One region of the Arthrobacter sp. SLBN-112 genome, then DNA from elsewhere that is predicted to be linked to it. Evidence: riboswitches for the same ligand, from Rfam matches in the RefSeq annotation. Region 1 holds a riboswitch; each other region holds the start of a gene.
The links. A riboswitch is a leader RNA that binds a small molecule or an ion and turns the genes downstream of it on or off. The one in region 1 is predicted to bind cyclic di-AMP.
Positions count from the first base shown of each region.

Region 2: another riboswitch for cyclic di-AMP. It lies ahead of QF050_RS04090 (glycoside hydrolase family 16 protein); the one in region 1 lies ahead of QF050_RS00390 (hypothetical protein).
Region 3: another riboswitch for cyclic di-AMP. It lies ahead of QF050_RS13185 (LysM peptidoglycan-binding domain-containing protein); the one in region 1 lies ahead of QF050_RS00390 (hypothetical protein).
Region 4: another riboswitch for cyclic di-AMP. It lies ahead of QF050_RS20010 (NlpC/P60 family protein); the one in region 1 lies ahead of QF050_RS00390 (hypothetical protein).

Region 1 covers NZ_JAUSXY010000001.1:91,041-95,722, reverse strand. The annotation lists gene QF050_RS00405 (phosphatase PAP2 family protein) at 1-534, shown strand, start outside; gene upp (uracil phosphoribosyltransferase) at 547-1,182, shown strand; gene QF050_RS00395 (glyoxalase superfamily protein) at 1,227-1,640, shown strand; gene QF050_RS00390 (hypothetical protein) at 1,637-2,443, opposite strand; cyclic di-AMP (ydaO/yuaA leader) riboswitch at 2,447-2,609, opposite strand; gene QF050_RS00385 (ArnT family glycosyltransferase) at 2,758-4,682, opposite strand, start outside.
Region 2 covers NZ_JAUSXY010000001.1:878,181-882,862, reverse strand. The annotation lists gene QF050_RS04100 (single-stranded DNA-binding protein) at 1-420, opposite strand, end outside; gene rpsF (30S ribosomal protein S6) at 494-799, opposite strand; cyclic di-AMP (ydaO/yuaA leader) riboswitch at 1,163-1,336, shown strand; gene QF050_RS04090 (glycoside hydrolase family 16 protein) at 1,342-2,445, shown strand; gene QF050_RS04085 (glycosyltransferase family 4 protein) at 2,580-3,770, shown strand; gene QF050_RS04080 (oligosaccharide flippase family protein) at 3,767-4,483, shown strand; gene QF050_RS04075 (oligosaccharide flippase family protein) at 4,366-4,682, shown strand, end outside.
Region 3 covers NZ_JAUSXY010000001.1:2,807,432-2,812,113, forward strand. The annotation lists gene QF050_RS13180 (protein adenylyltransferase SelO family protein) at 1-518, shown strand, start outside; gene QF050_RS13185 (LysM peptidoglycan-binding domain-containing protein) at 619-1,455, opposite strand; cyclic di-AMP (ydaO/yuaA leader) riboswitch at 1,459-1,632, opposite strand; gene QF050_RS13190 (lytic transglycosylase domain-containing protein) at 1,887-3,200, shown strand; gene QF050_RS13195 (TraR/DksA C4-type zinc finger protein) at 3,222-3,581, shown strand; gene QF050_RS13200 (DNA alkylation repair protein) at 3,578-4,105, shown strand; gene QF050_RS13205 (DUF1810 domain-containing protein) at 4,130-4,576, shown strand; gene QF050_RS13210 (glucose 1-dehydrogenase) at 4,608-4,682, opposite strand, start outside.
Region 4 covers NZ_JAUSXY010000001.1:4,320,596-4,325,277, forward strand. The annotation lists gene QF050_RS20000 (HNH endonuclease) at 1-99, opposite strand, end outside; gene QF050_RS20005 (NlpC/P60 family protein) at 365-1,132, opposite strand; gene QF050_RS20010 (NlpC/P60 family protein) at 1,294-1,971, opposite strand; cyclic di-AMP (ydaO/yuaA leader) riboswitch at 2,042-2,239, opposite strand; gene QF050_RS20015 (peptidoglycan DD-metalloendopeptidase family protein) at 2,352-3,173, opposite strand; cyclic di-AMP (ydaO/yuaA leader) riboswitch at 3,184-3,426, opposite strand; gene QF050_RS20020 (metal-dependent transcriptional regulator) at 3,536-4,237, opposite strand; gene serC (phosphoserine transaminase) at 4,509-4,682, shown strand, end outside.

The DNA of each region.
Region 1 (4,682 bases):
CTCACCGCGTGGCTGACCTACCTAAGCCGCAACTGGCGTCCCCTGATCCTGATTGGCGGTGCGGCAGCCGTATCCATCACCGCCACCACCTTTGGCAAGAAGCTGGTGGGCCGCACGCGCCCGGACCACGCAGACGCCGTTCCGCCGTTTGAGGACTCGCCGTCGTTCCCCAGCGGGCACACGCTGAACACCACGGTGGTGATCAGCCTTGTGGTCTACCTGATCTGCCTCCAGTTCCAGGTTATGCGCGTCCGGGTTACGGCCATCACGGCGGGTGCGGTGTTCATCATCGCCATGGGATTGAGCCGGGTCTTCCTTGGGCACCACTGGCTTACGGATGTGATGGCCGGCTGGTTGTTGGGGCTCACCTGGGTGGGCGTGGTGATTTTGGCCCACCGGCTGTTCCACATCGTCCGCAGGCGGGAGCACGTGGGTGCCGCGCCGTCGTTCGACCGTCCCATTGTCCGCGACGTGGTGGCGGAGGAGCTGCACGACGGCGGTTCCTCCGGACCCGGGAAAGGCAGCGCCGGATGATAGTTTTGGGGGATGCGCACTCTCGTTGTTGACCACCCCTTGGTCGCCCATAAGCTCACCGTCCTGCGGGACAAAAACACGCCGTCGCCGGTCTTCCGCCAGCTGACGGAAGAGCTGGTGACCCTCCTGGCCTACGAGGCCACGCGGGAGGTCCGCACCGAGCCCGTCACCATCCAAACGCCGGTCAGCACCACTGTCGGCACCGCATTCACCAAGCCGACGCCGCTGGTGGTCCCCATCCTGCGCGCCGGCCTGGGCATGCTGGAGGGCATGACCAAGCTGGTTCCCACCGCAGAGGTGGGCTTCCTGGGCATGGCCCGGGACGAGGAAACCCTGGACATCATCACGTACGCCGAGCGCCTCCCCGAGGACCTGACCGGCCGCCAGGTCTTTGTCCTGGACCCGATGCTGGCCACCGGCGGAACACTGCGCGAAGCCATCAAGTTCCTGTTCAAGCGCGGTGCTTCCGACGTCACCTGCATCTGCCTGCTGGCCGCCCCGGAGGGCCTGGCCCGGCTGGAGGAGGAACTGTCCGGGGCCAACGTACACATCGTCCTGGCTTCAATTGACGAGAAGCTCAACGAAAAGTCCTACATTGTTCCCGGCCTGGGTGACGCCGGCGACCGCCTGTACGGCATCGCCGGTTAGCACCGGCCCTTTTCCACGCCGGTTCCCGCCGCTAGCCTGTGCGGATGGACTGGAAACTTGAACTCGTCTTTGTCCCTGTGTCCGATGTGGACCGCGCCAAGGATTTTTACGTCAACAAGGTTGGCTTCAACGCCGATTACGACGAGCGACCGTCGGATTCGATCCGCTTCGTGCAGTTGACGCCGCCCGGCTCTGCCTGCTCCATCTGCATCGGCGAAGGGCTCACCGACGCTCCGCCCGGCACCGGCTCCAACCTGCAGCTGGTGGTCAGCGACATCCAGGCCGCCCACCGCCAGCTCAAGGGCAACGGCGTGGATGTCAGCGACGTGGACGTGCAGCAGTGGGGCCACTTCCTGTACTTCGCCGATCCGGACGGCAACAGGTGGTCTGTCCAGTACATCCCGTGGCGGAACGCCGGGCAGGGCGACGGGAAAGACGCCGCGCAGGACGCCGGTTAACGCAAAACCGCGGGCCGGATCATGGTGACGCGGCCCGCGGCGGGCGTTGTCCAGTGGTGTCCAGTACCAGTGGTGCCTAGTAACCAGTTGTGCGCCAGGTGGAAGTTCAATGCGCCACAGGGCGAGGCGTAGCTCTTCTTGATGTAGTCCAGGCCCCAGTTGATCTGCGTGCGGTAGTTGGTCAGGTAGTCGGCGCCCGCGCTGGCCATCTTCTCCGCGGGCAGCGACTGGACGATGCCGTACGCGCCACTGCTGGCGTTGGTGGCCGTGGTGGTCCAATCGGATTCCTTGGTCCACAGCGTCTGGAGGCACTGCATCTGGTCCGGTCCCCAGCCAAAGGAAGACAGTTGGCTGGCGGCATAGGCCTGGGCACCTGCGGGATCGTTAACCGCGACGGCGGGGGCAGGAGCGGGTGCGGGGGCAGGAGCGGGTGCGGGGGCAGGCGCCGGGGCGGGTGCTTCAGCTGCCGGGGCGGCGGGTGCGGGCGCAGGAGCCGGCTCGGCCGCTTGCGGCGCCACGCTGATGGCGGAAGGAGCGGGATTCGCGGCCGGGTTGGACCGGATTTCGCTCTTCTCGATGCTCATCTGAGCGTCCGACGCCGAACTTGAAGAGTTTGACCCGGTGGACGACGCCTGGGTCATGCTGGTGGTCGCCTGGCCTGCCGCGCCAACGCCAACCAGCACAGCGCACGATGCCGCGAGGACTGCAGCACGCCGGCCCAAGGTGGTGTTTTTGGCGGGCTGGGGTTTGGCCCGGTGTTTTGCCTTGGTTTGCAGGCATGGTTTTGCCATGGATTTAGACATGATTGATCGCCTCTCACACCTGCGGAGTTAGCTGTCGGGTTCGGATGAGGGCATCCGGCCGCACGGAACAAACACGTGCTGGCTTAACCCCAAGGGCAATCAATGCCCGGGACGGTGGGTCCCCCGCCTCTGCCGTTGCTCAAGCGGAATCCGGGAAGCGGCAGAGCTTGGCGTCAACCCGGGATATGCGGCCCGAACGGGGACCGCACCCAATCAACGCTACAGGAAGATCACGCATTAGTCACATTTGGGTAACGGAAGTCACGATTCCTGGCGCGTCGATTTGCTGCGCGACTTGTCCTGCAGCGCGATTATCACGCCAGGACGTAGACCGTGGTCCCGCCGATGCTTTGCGACGGGAAGGTAGACGCTACCCACTGCGCAATCCGGGTGGAGGCGTCCGAACCGCTGTTGGACATCATGGTCCCGCCGGCAATGAAGTAGTGGACCTTGCCTTGGGATACCAGTGCCTGGAACTGTTCCAGCGTGGGGGAGGGGTCGGTGCCGTTGAAGCCGCCCACAGCCATCACCGGCAGTTCCGTTGCCAGTTGGTAACCGGCGGCATTGTTCGAACCGACCACTGCCGCGGCCCAGGTGTAGTTCGAGGCACCGTCCTTGAGTGCGGCCACGAGCTCGGCCGACGGCGTGGGCGCACCAAGGAGGCCACCCAGGCCACCCATCCCGCCGGCACGGCCACCGCCGGCACCTTGGCCTTGTCCAGTCTGGCCTGCGCCGCCCCGGGTTGCCCCGGCCTGGCCGCTGAACTGCCGGGAATTGCCGCCCGCACCAAACCCGCCGGCCCGGTTTCCGCCGAACCCACCCGGGCCGCTGAACGACGTCGCCGGCCCGGCACTGACAATGGCCCCGCTGTGCGCCGTCGTCGCCGTCGACATGGAGAACGCCAGCGGTCCGGCGAGCGATGCCGCAATGGCGAGCGCCGTCGTCGTCCGCTGAACCGAGCGCAGGCGAATGAACCTGCCCAGCCCAATTCCTGCCGCGGCCGCCAGGCCTGCAACCAGCACCAGCCAGCGCAGCCACGGACCGTAGGCGGACGTGGTACCCAGCAGGGTGAAGGCCATCAGGGCTGCCGCGGCCACCGATGCCGCGAGGAGGACCGCTGCAGCGGCCTGCCGCCGGTGCTGCCAGAGGAGTACCGGGCCCAGGCCGGCAAGCCCGGCGATCCCCGGTGCCAATGCCACCGCGTAATACGGGTGGATGATGCCGGCCATGAAACTGAAGACCAACCCGGTCACCAGCACCCAGGAACCCCAGATGATCACCGACGCCCGCACGGCGTCAGTCCGCGGCGCCCGCCGCCCAAGCCACAGCAGGCCCGCAGCAAGGATCAGGGCGGAGGGCAGCAGCCAGGCGATCTGGCCGCCGAATTCACTGTTGAACATCCGCAGCAGGCCGGGAACGCCCCAGCCGTTGCCGCCACCCACGCTGCCGGTTTCGTCGCCCGTCAGCCGGCCCAGGCCGTTGTAGCCGAGGGTCAGCTCCAGGATGGAGTTGTCCTGCGAACCGCCGATGAACGGACGGTCCGCCGCCGGGATGAGTTCGACGACGGCCAGCCACCAGCCGGCCGCGGCAACCATCGCCGCACCGGTGGCGAGCAGGTGCAGCAGCCGCCGGCCCAGCCCTGCCGGCGCCGCAACCAGGTAGGCGAACGCAAAGCCGGGGACCACCAGCAGCACCTGCAGTTGCTTGGCAAGGAACCCGAAGCCCAGGAAGACCCCTGCCAGCAGGAGCCAGCGCAGCCGGTCCTCCTGGACGGAGCGAAGCACCGCGTAGCCGGCGGCGGTCATGAGCAGCACCAGCAGGGCGTCCGGGTTGTTGAACCGGAACATCAGCGTGGCCACCGGCGTCAGGGCCAGCGCCACAGCGGCCAGCAGGCCTGCCCGGTGGGCGAGCCGCGGGTCGCCGGTGGCCGGCGCCGCTGCCCGCCGGACGGCCAGGTACAGCAGCCAGGCGATCCCGACGCCCATCAGGGCTTCGGGAACCAGGATGCTCCAGGAGCTCAGGCCGAACATCCGGACCGACAACGCCATGATCCACAGGGACGCCGGTGGCTTGTCCACCGTGATGGAGTTGGCGGCGTCCGAGGAGCCGAAGAACCAGGCCGCCCAGTCCTGCGATCCGGCCTGGGCGGCGGCGGAGTAGAAAGCGTTGGCCCAGCCGGACGCCCCGAGGTTCCACAGGTACAGCACGGCGGTGGCCGCCAGAACGCCTAACAGTTCCA
Region 2 (4,682 bases), 790 kb from region 1:
GAAGCCACCGCCGCCGTTGCCGCCGCCGAAGCCGCCCCCACCCTGTCCGCCGGAGCGCTGGGTGCGGTTGACCTTTGCGTTGGCATAGCGCAGGCTGGGGCCGATTTCGTCGACCTCAAGCTCGATTACGGTGCGCTTTTCGCCTTCTTTTGTTTCGTAGGAACGGCTCTTCAGGCGGCCGGTCACGATCACGCGCATTCCCTTGGTCAGGGATTCGGCGACGTTCTCGGCAGCTTCACGCCATACAGCGGCGCGGAGGAACAGGGTCTCCCCGTCCTTCCACTCGTTGGACTGGCGATCAAAGGTGCGGGGGGTGGAAGCGATGGTGAAGTTCGCTACCGCGGAACCGGACGGTGTGAACCGCAATTCCGGGTCATTGGTGAGGTTACCGATGACCGTAATGGTGGTCTCGCCTGCCATCTACTGCCTCCTTGTTCGATCCTGGGTGAAGAGTGCGTTTCCTGCGGGGTAAAGAATGAAAATCGGTGCTGAATTACTCAGCAACAACTTTCTGCTCTTCGGGGCGGGTGATCTTGGTGCGCATGATGGTCTCGTTAAGAGACAGCTGGCGGTCAAGTTCCTTGGCGGTTTCCGGCTTGGCGGTGAAGTTCACCACGGCGTAGATACCTTCGGACTTCTTCTTGATCTCGTAAGCCAGACGGCGACGGCCCCAGATGTCAACCTTTTCGATGGTTCCACCATCGTTGGTGATGACGTTCAGGAACTTCTGAAGCGACGGCTCAACGGTACGCTCTTCGACCTCGGGGTCGATGATTACCATCAATTCGTAAGGACGCATATGTGAACCCACCTCCTTTGGGCTAAGCGGTTACGGCATTTCCGTAACAGGAGGTTCATTTGCGAGTCCGTGAAGTGTCTTGCCACCGGTACGGAGGCAGGACGCAGCACAGACTTCAATATCCTAGTGCATCTGGACCTGATAGGCGATTCGCGCTTGACTCAAGGCTAGCCGCGTGATGCGGCGGGAACAGCCCGGCCGCCCTCTTATGTGGATAACGCAGGGAATCCGGCACCCCCTGTAAAGGCCCGCGCGGCAATCGGGCGGCAAGCCACGCCCGTGATGTTGCTTCCGTTACCCAATTGTGATTCCGCGAGGATTTTCGTGTACGGTCTTCGGGTGGGCCGCCCCAGCCGGCCCCAATCCCGGAAGACGCCCAACTCTGCCGCTTCCGCGATCCCCCAGGTTCCAGGCAGAGGCGGGGGACCCAAGCGTCACGGGTATGGCCTCCGCCTGCCCTCGGGGTGAAGCCGCAGCGAGCGGCCGAATGGCAACATTCGAACCCGACAGCTAACTCCGCAGGCGTTGAGAGGTAATTCCCCATGCCCGCATCCCGCAAAGCGAACGCCAAACGCGCACACCGTTATCAAAATGAGACCGCACCGGCCGGGCTCCGGCCATTTCTGACATCCAAAGACTCCCGCCGCCGCTTGCCCCTGGCCGCCGGCCTCGCAGCAGCCCTCCTCGGCGCGGCGTCCCTGGGCCTCGGCCTGGCCAACGGCAACGAGACTGCAGATGTCTCCCGGGTGGCGAGCGCCGCCGACGCCGGCAGCGAAGTCCAGGCCCAGGCCTCCCCGTCCACCCCGGCCCCGGCCCCGTCCACCCCGGCCCCTGCCCCGGCACCGGCCGCCGCACCCGCCCAGGAGCAGGCTCCCGCGCAGGCACCGGCTCCCGCTGCGCCTGCCCCGGCCCCCGCCGCGGCGGCTCCGGCCCCGCAGTCGCCCATCGTCGTGGCGCCCGCCGCGGCACAGCTGGCCAACAGCGGGACGCCCATGCCCGCGGGCGTCCCCGGAAACTGGACCATGACCTTCGCCGACGAGTTCAACGGCTCAGGCCTGGACAGCGCAAAGTGGTCCAACTGCTGGTTCGCCCCCAACTGCGGAACCATGAATAAAGCGGCCACCAGCCCCGCCAACGTCTCCGTGGGCAACGGCAACCTGGCCCTCAGCCTTGCCTCGTCCTCGTCCGGGTCCCTGGTGTCCACCAACCCCAAGGGCGGGGCTGGCACCGGTTACCAGTTCACCACCGGGTACGTGGAGGCCCGCATCAAGTTCCCAGGCAACGCCAACGGCCTGTACAACTGGCCGGCGTTCTGGACCACCGGGCAGTCGTGGCCCGCCACCGGCGAGAACGACATCGCGGAAGTCCTCCAGGGGAAGATGACCGTCAATTACCATTCAAGCTCGGGCGCACACAACCAAGGCACCGTCGGCGGCAACTGGGCCAACGAGTACCACACCTTCGGCCTGCACCGGATGGCCAACTCCTCCGACGTCTACTTCGACGGCGTGAAGGTCAAGTCCTACCCCACGGACGACGGAAACGCCCCGCAGTACATCGTCCTGAACGTCGGCGCTTCCTCGACGAACCCGGTCTACGGCCCGCAGTCCCAGCTGCTGGTGGACTACGTACGCGCCTGGCAGTAGCCAGCCACGCGCTTCGGTTTAAGGGGCGACGGCGGGGACTTCCCGCCGTCGCCCCTTTTTGGCTTCCTGCGGTTCCCCACAAAGTTGCCCAAAGCAACCCCTGCCGTCCCAGTGTGATCCAGTACACTCTTGCAATGAAGCTCCTGTACGTGACTGAAAGCGTGCCCAACCGGGACCCGCAACTCGGTGATGGAAGCTCCATGATCCCGTACGAAGTGATCCTGCACCTTCCCGCAGATGTGGCCGTCACCCTGCTGACGTTTTCCGGGCCCGTCCCGGTACCGGCGGAGATCCGGGCGCGCTGCGGGACCGTCCACGAAATTGCCCAGCGGGGCGACCTGTCCGCTCTTGCGCGCTCCCTGGGCGGCCTCACGGGCCTGGGCAAACACCGGCGCTCCACTCCCTCGGCGCGGGCAGCGGCGGCCACCTTGTCCGGCAGCAACAACGCCACCCTCATCCATGGCCCGCACGCCCTTTTCCTGTCCCACCACGTGGCCGGGCCCATGGTGCTGCAGACCGTGGACCCCTGGTCCATCCGCGCCGGCATGGACACGGCCATCGCGCGCGCCTTCCGGCCTGCCTACCGGCTGCGGGAACTCCTCGCCGAACGGGCTGAGCGGGGGCTGCCTGCCAAGGCGCGGCTGCTGACCGTCGGGGCGCAGGACGCTGCGGCCTGGTCCGCGAAGCTCGGCCGGGCCGTAGCAGCCATCCCCAACGGAACAGCCGCGACCGCCGGCCCCCGCCGGGACCGGACCGCACCGGTCGTATGCTTCGCGGGCAGCCTCAACTACGGCCCCAACGTTGACAGCGCCACGCTCCTGGCCACCCGAATTGCTCCCCTGGTATGGCGGGAGGTTCCGGAGGCCCGGTTCGTCATCGCCGGGCGGCAACCCACGGCTGCGGTCCAGGCGCTGGCCGGTCCCCGCGTTGAAGTCCTGGCCAACGTCCCATCAATCCTGGACATCTTCCAAGGGGCCGACGTCGCCGTCTTCCCCGACCAACACGGCGTGGGCATCCGAAACTCCGTGCTTGAGGCCCTTGCGGCGGGGCTGCCCGTGGTGGCATCCCCGGTGGCGGCACGGGAACTTCCGCCGCACCCGCTGCTCACTGTTGAGTCCGGCCAGGACGCGATGGTCCGCAAGGTCGTGGAACAACTCAGGGCCCCCCGGCCGCCGCACAGCTCTCCCGGCGGCGCTGCGGGACAGGCCGCCGGCACCGTCCGGTCCTGGGACACCGTGGCCGGGGAGTACCTGGCTGAGGTGCGGGCTGCCGTGGCTTCGTCCTCCCCCGCCGGGGACTTATCCGGCACCGCAAGGCAACTGTGACCTACGCGCCCGGCGAGCTGGAACGCAAAGGCGTCCGGGGAGCCTTGTGGCAGGGGCTGGCCTTCGCCTCCGGACGGGTGATCGTGCTGGTCACCACCGTGGTGCTGGCCCGGCTCCTGTCGCCCGAAGAGTACGGCCTCGTAGCCCTGGCGCTGGTGCTCATGGCATACGCCGAAACCATTGCCGACGCCGGGGTGGGCCAGGCGCTGGTCTACCTGCCCAAGACGAAGGTGATTGTCCGCTCGGCGCTCCTGCTCTCGGTAACCCTGGGCGCGGTGCTGGCCTTGACGGCCGTGCTTGCGGCCGATGCTGTGGAAGACCTCATCGGGCTCGACGGCGTGGCTCCCCTGGTGCAGGTGCTTGGCATCTCCGTGCTGGCCACCGCCTGCGGCGCCGTCCCGGAGGCGATCATGCGCCGCGACCTGAAGTTCCGGCAACTCACCGCCGCTCCGGTGCTGCGGGCCGCAACCATGGGAACGGTGACCCTCTACCTGGCCTTCACCGGCCACGGCGCCTGGTCGCTCGCCGTCGGAACGGCTGCGGGCTCGGTCGCCTACGCAGCCACCTGCTGGTTCCTGATCCGCCACGAAGCGCCGTGCAGCAGCTCTGGCGCGTCAGCAGGAGCGCCCTGGCCGAGAACATCCGCTTCGGCGCCCCCGTGGCGGGGAGCACCATGCTGGCCCGGGCCATCTTCGACGTCGACTACCTGGTGATCGGGATCGTGCTGGGCGCCCATGCGCTGGGCCTGTACACGCTCGCCTTCCGGCTCCCGGAGGCCCTGATCCTCAACGTGTTCTTCGTGCTTTCCACTGTCCTGTTTCCGCTCTATACGCAAGTCCGCGGTGACCGGCAGCGATTACGGGACGGGTACCTGAAAAGTGTCACGGTGCAGGCCCTGTACGGCATCACGGC
Region 3 (4,682 bases), 2.7 Mb from region 1:
AGGAGAAGGCCGTTGCTCCCGCGGTGGAGGTGCTCGGCGGATTCCGTGGACAGTACAGCGAGGCGTGGACCGGTGGCATGAAATCCAAACTGGGCCTTGCCGGCGGCAACGGAAGCGACGACGCCGCGTCAGGCGTTGTCGATGATGCGGTGGCCATCCTCAAAGACGGCCCAGTGGATTACACGCTGTTCTTCCGAAACCTCGGCAAGGCCGCCCGCGGCGACCTGCGCCCCGTGCGCGGGATGGTGCTGGACTTAGCCGGTTTCGACGCCTGGGCTGAGCGGTGGCTGGCACTGCAACCCGATGCGGGGCTGATGGACAACGTCAACCCGGCGTACATTCCGCGGAACCACCTGGTGGAAGAAGCCCTCGCCGCCGGCACGGAAGGAGACTTGGCCCCGCTGCACCGCCTGCTCGAGGCCGTCACCGATCCTTTCACCGAGCGGGCCGGGATGGAGCGCTACATGGAAGGGGCCCCGGAGGGCTTCGGCTCGTACACGACCTTCTGCGGGACCTGATCCGCCACGGAATGAGGCCCGCAGCAGGACGACAGGAGGGCGGCAGCCGGAAACCCGGCTGCCGCCCTCCTGTCAGAAGCCGGCTTCGCTGTGCGAAGGCTTAGGCTACGCGGACCACTGAGTAGCCGCTGAGCCAGCTGATGGAGTGCACCTGCGTGGTGTACCCGTTGACGCCGCCGCTCACAACCTGGCCGTTGCCGGCGTACACACCCACGTGGCCCGAGGTGATAATCAGGTCCCCGGGTGCCGGGCTGCCGACCACGCTGCCGTACTGGAAGAACTGGGTGGGCGCCAGATCGCCGACACTCTTGCCCACCGAACGCAGGGCCTTCTCAACCATGGCAGTGCAGTCCTGGCTCACACCGATCTGGCTGTAGGCGGACGCCAGGATGGCGGCCCCGGTCCCGGTGCCGGTGGTGGAAGCCACCGGAGTAGCGGAAGCGTAGGACATGTTCATGCCGGTGTTTGCCGGTGCGGTGGCAGCTGCCGCCTGGACTGGCGCCGCTGCAGGGGCCGGAGCCGGTGCTGCCACGTAGCCTGCACCGGGAATCCGGATCTGGTCGCCGGGGTAGATGATGGACGACAGGCCCAAGCCGTTGGCGGCCAGGACGTCGTTCAGGCTGACCCCGTACGCTGCCGAAATCGCGCCCAGGGTATCCCCGGAAACGACGGTGTGCACGGTTGCTGCCGCGCCAGCCGGAGCAACTGCCGGCGCTGCGGTGGCCTGGACATTAGTTTGCTCCGTGGTGTCCGCGCCAGTCACGCCCGCGTGGGCCGGGGCGCCGACCCCGAAGGCAATGCCGGACGCGGCCGCAACCGCGAGGGCCGGACGGCCCAGCGAACGGGCCTGCGACTTGGCGGTCAGGGCGAGGCCCTCGAGCGCAATGGAACGGGCCGGAGTCGCGCGGTGGCGGGCAGTGGTGAGATTTTTTGACACGGTAGATCGCCTCTCCCATGCCTGCGGGGTGAGCTGTCGGGTTCGGGTTGGAGATACCCGGCCGAACACATCTCCGCGGTGGGCGGAGGAGCTGTCCGACTTAACCCCAAGACCTCAAAAGGTCGTGGAAACTTGGTTCCCCCGTCCCTGCCAGCATGAAAGCGGTTGAATCCCGGTATCAGCGGCAGGGCTCGGCAAACTGATGGGAATGTCCCGTTTTGGGAGGGACACCAGAAGACCATAACCCGCGGACGCCCCAATTGTCACGTTTAGGTAACATACGAGCTTTGTCTCTCGTATTCTGCAAACGATTGGATGTGGCCCTTCCGCCCGGCATCGACCGGAGATTGATCCGGTGGCGGCCCCTCCGGGTAACAAAGCGGGCACGGCCGTCTTTCCGCCCCGGCGTGTCGCCGGTATGCTTCGGGACTATGCCCCTGTTCGTGACCATGCCCAAGTCCCCGCTGATGGGGGGATTGCTCGCCATCGCGGTGGCAGCGGCCACGGTGCTGCCTGCCTCCGCGGACGAGCCTCCACCGCCCGGTGGATACCCGTCCTGGGCTGACGTGCAGCAGGCGCAGTCTTCCGAGGCGGCGAAAGCGGCGGAGATCACCACCATCAACGGGCTGCTGAGCGGCCTCCAAGCCCAATCGGAAGCGGCCGGTGACACTGCCGTCCGGGCAGCCGCGGACTATGCCGCGGCCGACGCCGAGCTTCAGGCGGCGTCAACGCGGCTGGACGCATTGTCCGCCCAAGCCGCCCGCGCCAACGACGAACTGGCCAAGTATCGCAAGGAGATCGGTGCCCTTGCCGTCCAGTCGTACAAGACGGGCGGGACCAATACAGGGTTCTTCGTGGCCCTGGATGCCCTGCAGAACAACAGCGTCCAGGGGCTCAACCTCGTCCAACTGGTGGGCGACAAGACGGCGGCTTTGGTGGACAAAGCTGCGGCCGCCGGCAAAGTTGCCGCGTCACTGGCGGAACAGGAAAAAGCGGCCCGCAGTGAGCGCGAACGCCTGTCCGGGGAAGCAAAAGCCAAACTGGACGCGGCCCGCTCCGCCCAGGACACGCTCGCCCGGCAGGTCAGTGACGAACAGCAGCACAGCAGCGAACTGACCGCCCAGCTGGCCTCGCTGAAGGGAACGACGGCGGCCCTCGAAGGAGAGTACCGACAGGGCCAGGCGGCGCTGGCTGCCTATGAAGCAGCCCAGGAAGCCAAGCGGGCCGCCGCGGCGGAACAGGCCCGCCAGCAGGCTGAAGCCGCAGCGCAGGCAGCCGCGGCCGCAGCCCGGCAGCCCAAACCCGCGCCCGCCGCTCCGGCCGGCAACGCGGCAAACCCCGCCCCGCCGGCCGACCCGGTTCCCGGCAGTCCGCCGCAGCCGGCCGTGCCAAGCCCGCCGCCCGTCGTCGTTCCCTCCGTCCCCGGCGGTGCCGTCAATGATCCGGCCGGTGCCAAGGCCTATGCCTCCGGGCGCCTGGGTGCCTTCGGCTGGGGCCCGGACCAGTTCCAGTGCCTGGCCCAGCTGTGGACCAAAGAATCCAGCTGGCTGACCACCGCCACCAACGCCTCCTCCGGTGCTTACGGCATAGCCCAGGCGCTGCCGCCCGGCAAGTACGCCAGCGCCGGAAGCGACTGGCTGACCAGCTACCGGACGCAGATCGAGTGGGGGCTCGGCTACATCAGCGACCGCTACGGCTCCCCGTGCGGCGCCTGGAGCCATTCGGTAGCCCTGAACTGGTACTGACTGACGCGCTAGGCTTTCCGCATGCCAGATTTCGAACGGTTCAGGATGCTGCTCGAAGACGAACGGGCCCGGCGGTTGGCACTGTTGCCGGCGCTGCGGGCCGATATCGACGCGGCCAACTCGGCGCGCCAAAACTCCAACGTCGACGACGAGCACGATCCCGAAGGCGCCACGATCGCCTTCGAACTCTCGCAGGCCTCGGTACTGTTGAAGCAAAGTTCAGCCGGGCTGGACCAGGTGGAGGCAGCCCTGGCCCGCCTGGCCAACGGTACCTATGGAACCTGCGCCGTCTGCGGCGAGCCCATCTCGGACGGCAGGCTCGAAGCGCGGCCGTGGACCCCATTTTGCATCCGGCATGCGTCCGCGGGGCGGGGGCGATGACCGAAATGACCGACGTCGCCGCGGCTGCTGACTTCATCGACCGGACCCTCCGGAACGAGGGGGCCTGGTACCGGGCCGACGAGGTGGGCAACCGGCTGGGCGGGGCACTGGCCTCCTACGGATCTTCGATCGGTGCAGTCCGCGGCACCGTCCGGGACGCCATCCGGAAGTTCAAGGACATGGGCCACGACGCCACGGTAATGCTGGCCTCCGCCCTGTGGGGCCAGCCGAAGCCCGGCTCACGGCCGGTCTTCGAACGCCGCCTGGCCGCCGTGGTACTGCTGCAAACGAACGTGCGGTTGCTGCGGCACTCGGACCTGACCCGGCTGGAGGGCTTCCTTCGCTCGGCCCAGGCGCCCGACCTGGCCGAGCCCCTGGTTTCTGACGTCCTGGTACCCCTGCTGGCCGGCCTGGGCGGCCGCGAACGCCAGCGGGCCTCCGCCGTCCTGTCGCGATGGCGCGAAGACCCGGACCCGCAGCTCCAAACCGCAGCAGGCCAACTGGAAAAAGAGTTGACGCCGTGAACCGCACCCCACAAGGAGACCCCCATGAGTGAACCTTTTGACCTGGAACGATTCGTCACCGCCCAAGAAAGCGGCGGCACCTATGGGCACGCGCTGGCCGAGCTGCAGCTCGGCAATAAGACCGGCCACTGGATGTGGTTCATTTTTCCCCAGATTGCCGGGCTGGGGCAGAGCACCACATCACGCAAGTACGCCATCTCGTCACTGGCTGAAGCCCGCGCCTACCTGGACCACCACGTCCTGGGTCCAAGGCTGCTCGAGTGCGCCCTGGCCTTGACCACCCATGCCGGCCGTTCGGCGTCGGACATCCTTGGCGGAATCGACGCGCAAAAGCTCCGCTCGTCCATGACACTGTTTCTCCGGGCCGCGCCCGGAGAAACAGTGTTCAAGACGGTCCTGGCCCAATATTTCGATGGCGAACCCGACACCGCCACCGATGACCTGCTGGCCGGCCAGGACGCGGCAGAATAACAGGGCACCCGCCGGGGGCCGTGGAAGGATGCTAGGGCGTGGGGCTGCCGCCGTTGACGTTCAGCGTTTCGCCCACCACGTAGCTTGACTCGGGTGAGGCCAGGAA
Region 4 (4,682 bases), 4.2 Mb from region 1:
CACCACGCTCGCCTTGCCTGTCAGCACGAGCACCAGCGCCCGACGGAAGGTGATAACCGCCAGCGGTTCATATCCAGCATTCAGAACGAGAGTGCGCATGCACGTACCTCTTCACGGCCGCACCCGTCAGGGGCACGAGGGCCGGCTGCCCTCGGCATGTCCGGGCTATGGATCGACATCACAAGAGTAAACAGAGAAATGCAATATCAGGTAATCGGCACACGAGGAGGCCTGTGCGCCGGCCATGGCGAGAGTTGCGATGCAGCGCAATGGCTGGCGTTAACGGGAAAGACCCCCGCCGCAGTGGCAGGGGTCTTTCCCGGGAAACGCTCCGGCGCCGCGGGTGGGCGGCGCGCTGCGGTGCTTACCTGACGCGGATGAAAACCGGTCCGGAGCCAACGTTGGCGCTGAACACAACGGTGTCATTGCCGTTGAAGCCGCCATGGACCGCCATGCCGTTTCCGGCGTAGACAGCGATGTGCGCCATTCCTCCGCCGCCGTCGGCGTAGTAGATCAGGTCCCCGGGCTGGGCCTGGGAAGCAGGCACGGTGTCGCCCAAGGACAGGTAGCCGGCGGGCCAGTCGTGGAAGTGGATACCGACTGCAGCCAGTGCGTTGGTCACCAGCATGGTGCAGTCCTGGTGCACGCCGAGCTGCGCGTAGGCAGCGGAGAGGATGGCAGCACCCTTTCCACTGGCGGAAACCTGGCCGGCGGGAGCAGCCGTGGCAGCCGCAGTTGCAACCTTGGCCGTGACCTTCGGAGCGGCGACGGTCTGGGCAACAGGGGCCGGTGCGGCTTCCTGCACCGCAACCTCGGGCTCAGGAGCCGGAGCCGGGGTGGTGGTAACGGCGGGTTTCTCGAAGCTGATGGCAATGGTGGAAGCCGCCGAAATCGGAGCGTCGACGGCGGATTCAACTTCCATGGCGGATGCCGGAGCTGAGTCGCGCTTGACGTTGGTGTCGGCAGCGTTCGCGGCAATGCCGCTGGTCAGGACGAGGCCGGAAGCTGCAGCGATCACTGCGGCCTGGCGGCCCATGCCGCCGGCGTTGTCGCTGACAGCCTTGGCAATAATTGCGATCGAGTTGGTTTTGGTGACCTCGGCGCGGTGCCGTGCGGTAGCACGAGTCGTCATCAGTTCTCTCTTTCGTTTTCCTCTGGACCGCGGTGGCCTGTCCGAGGGGGTTGGATGCGCCGGCATCTTGGGGGTACGCCGGCGCATCCCGAACGGGGATGTGGTTTCTAGCGAGAAAGCTTTGGGCAAAGAAATAGCCCTTGGAGCCGGGAGCCCAAGAACTACTTGTTCAGGTGGTAGTACGTGGAAGTACCGGTTGCTGCAGGCGAGTGGAGCATGGTTCCCTGCGACGGGTTGAGCGCGCTGATCATCATGCCGTTGCCGACGTAGATGCCGACGTGCGCGCCGCCGTTCTGGACAACAAGGTCACCCGCCTGGGGGGTGGACGTGGGTGTCATGATGCTCCACGCATTCGTGCGGGGGATGCTGATCCCGGCCTGGGCGTAAACCCACTGGACGAACCCGGAGCAGTCCCAGCCGTTGGGGGTGGTGCCGCCCCAGACGTAGGGGTGGCCGATGCCGGTGTAGGCGATCGCGGCGATGCCCGAGGTGGCCGCGGAAGAAACGGTCTCCACTGCCTGCCCGGCCGTGGACGCCTCTTGGCCGGCAGCATTGGCGGTTCGGTCCGCTGACGCAGTGGACTGGGTACGCACCGTTTCCACCTTAGGAGCAGCGGTGGTCTTGACCACGGGGCGCTCGAAGGAAACGGTGGCGGTGGGGGCTGCCGTGACAGCAAGGGCGGTCTGCGCCGAGCCGGACTCCGTGGAGGCGGAGACACCAGCGGTGGTGTCCGCTGCGGTGGCCGGCAGGCCCATGCTCAGGATGAGGCCCGAAGCCGCTGCCACGACGGCAGCCTGGCGGCCGACGGTCCCGGCATTGGCGCTCACGGCCTTGGACACAGCGTCCAAAGGGTTGGCCCGAACCGTTTGCGCACGGTGGCGCGCGGAATTATGGCGTGAAGACACGAAGGTAGCCTCTCCCAATGCCTGCGAGGTGAGCTGTCGGATTCGGATGGGAGTCACCCGGCCACTTTGCTTCCTGGGAAGCTCATGACTTAACCCCAAGGCCTTCCACAATGCAGAAGGCCAAAATTGGTTCCCCCGCCCCTGCCAGACGATGAAATGCGAACGGACCTTGAGCGGTGGCAGAGTTAGGCAATCCACTCAAGAGCGTCAACTTCGGAAAAGTTGACGCGAGTTAGACGGTACAGCAGTTTTGCTTCAATGTCACATTCAGGTCACGGCTCGTCACTGTGAGCTGAGAGTGCGCAATCATTCGGTTACAACCAGCCCATGGGATCGACCACTTCGCCATTGACCTGCACCTCGAAGTGCAGGTGGCAGCCGGTGGAAGCGCCGGTGGTCCCGCTCAGTGCCACGACTTCGCCGCGGGAGACCGTCTGGCCCACTTTGACGTTGAAGGACGAGAGGTGGTTGTACGTGGTCTCCAGGCCGTTGCCGTGGTCGATGACCACCCGGTTTCCCCCGCCGAACTGGTGCCAGCCGGCGAAGGTCACGGTTCCTGTCGCGGCTGCCAGGACGGGCGTCCCGCACTGTGCCACGAAGTCCTGTCCGCGGTGGAAGTCTCCGGTGCCCCCGGTAATGGGGCTGACCCGGTAGCCAAAGGGCGAAGCGGTAACCAGGGATGCCAGCGGGGCGGCCAGGGTTCCGGCGGAGGCGGCCCGGCTTACCGATCCGGCCGACTGGGCGCTCAGCAACTGCTTCAGCTTTCCGTCCGGGTCTGCCTGCGTCACGACGGCCGAGCGGCTGAAGTCGATCTGGGCGCCCACATCGGCGGAAATCTGGGGCTGGGGGCTGACGGAGGAGGCAGCCTGGGGTACTGTGCCGGCTGCGTCCGTCGCCATGACGGGACTTGTGGCCGGCATGGTCACGGTCAGCACCAGGCCGGTGGCGGCGAGGGCGATGCCAGCCTTCTGGCCGATGCCGCTGGCCGCAGCAAAGTCGGTGATTTGCCGGAATGGACCCCTGCGGCGGCGCGCATCCCGCTGGGGGTCACGGGGGCGCTCCGCAGCGGCGACTTCGACAACCCGGGGTGCCTCAGGGGGGCCGGCGGCGCGACGGCGGCCCCGGGAGGTCTGCATGGTCAAGAAGGGTTCCTCTCTGGAATCGCCTGCGGAGTTAGCTGTCGGATTCGGGTCAGAGAGATCAAAGACCCGGCCCGCCATGGGCAAACTTCTGCGCAGGAGTATCCCCGGAGGAATCCTTCACTGGAGAGGCTTGCTGCTGACGGACTTCACCCCAAGGCAGTCCCCCGCTGCCGGTTGTGGTTCCCCCGCCTCTGCCAGTAACGACTCGTACACCTGGTCCGCTGGCAGAGCTCGGCTCCGGATCAGGTAACGCTTAAGTATCAACGCTGGCTTCCACTATAGGGGCTTAAGACCCTGGGTAACAATTCCGTTATCTTTGTGTGGAAACCCCTGCGTGGGGTAAAGGAAGCGGGGTGTCAGGCCTGGTTCACGGCGACAAAGACGTGCGCGGCCACCTCGGGCGGAAGCTCCAACGCTCCCTCGATTCCTGCCACCCGCACCGAAATGTAGTCACCCACGCGTTCGAGTGACACTGCCGCGCCGGGCCGGATGCCGCCTTCGTCGAGCTGGGTCAGCAGTTCCGGTTCAACCTGGATCGGTTCCGCCAGGCGGCTGATGGTCACTCCCGAGGCAGGCCCGTAGGCTTTCATTGCTTCCACCAGGCTGATGGCGCCGTCACCGAAGCCGGGCCCAGGCTGCCCGCCCAAGGCGGCCAGGCCGGGGATGGGGTTGCCGTAGGGCGACTCAGTGGGATGGCCCAGCATCTCGTAGATCCGCCGCTCCACCCGTTCGCTCATCACGTGTTCCCAGCGGCAGGCTTCATCGTGAACGTAGGCCCAGTCCAGCCCAATAACATCGGCCAACAGGCGTTCGGCCAGCCGGTGCTTCCGCATGACCTCGGTGGCACGCTTGCGGCCAATGTCCGTCAGTTCCAGGTGCCTGTCACCGGAGACGACAACCAGGCCATCGCGCTCCATCCGGCCGATGGTCTGGGAAACGGTGGGCCCCGAGTGGCGCAGGCGTTCGGCGATACGGGCCCGGAGGGCAACGATGTTTTCTTCCTCAAGCTCCAGGATGGTCCTGAGGTACATCTCCGTAGTGTCGATCAGATCCGTCATCCAGCTCAGCTCCTCGAGCGCAGTACCTTGCGTTGTCCCACCGTATCGCCTCTTCCCGCGACGTAGTCCGGGGAAAGTTTAGCCTATTTTGATTTAGTCCGAATAGGCGCGGGCGCGTGCGGCGTCTCATTGGCTGGACATTGGCGCAGCCCGCTCCCGCCACCCCGTGCGCTTCAGGCAGAATTGGGGGAGGTTTGCACTGCAGCCATGGCCGGCTCCCGGCCACCCACCACCCGGACCACAGCTTTCGTCCCCGCCGAATGGAGCACCTGTGAGCGACACCAGCATCACGATTCCCGCCAACCTCCTGCCCCAGGACGGGCGGTTCGGGGCCGGGCCCTCAAAGGTCCGGCCGGAACAGATAGATGCCCTGTCCGCTGCGTCCAAGACCATTCTCGGCACGTCCCACCGGCAAGCCCCCGTCAAGAACCTGGTGGGCTCCGTC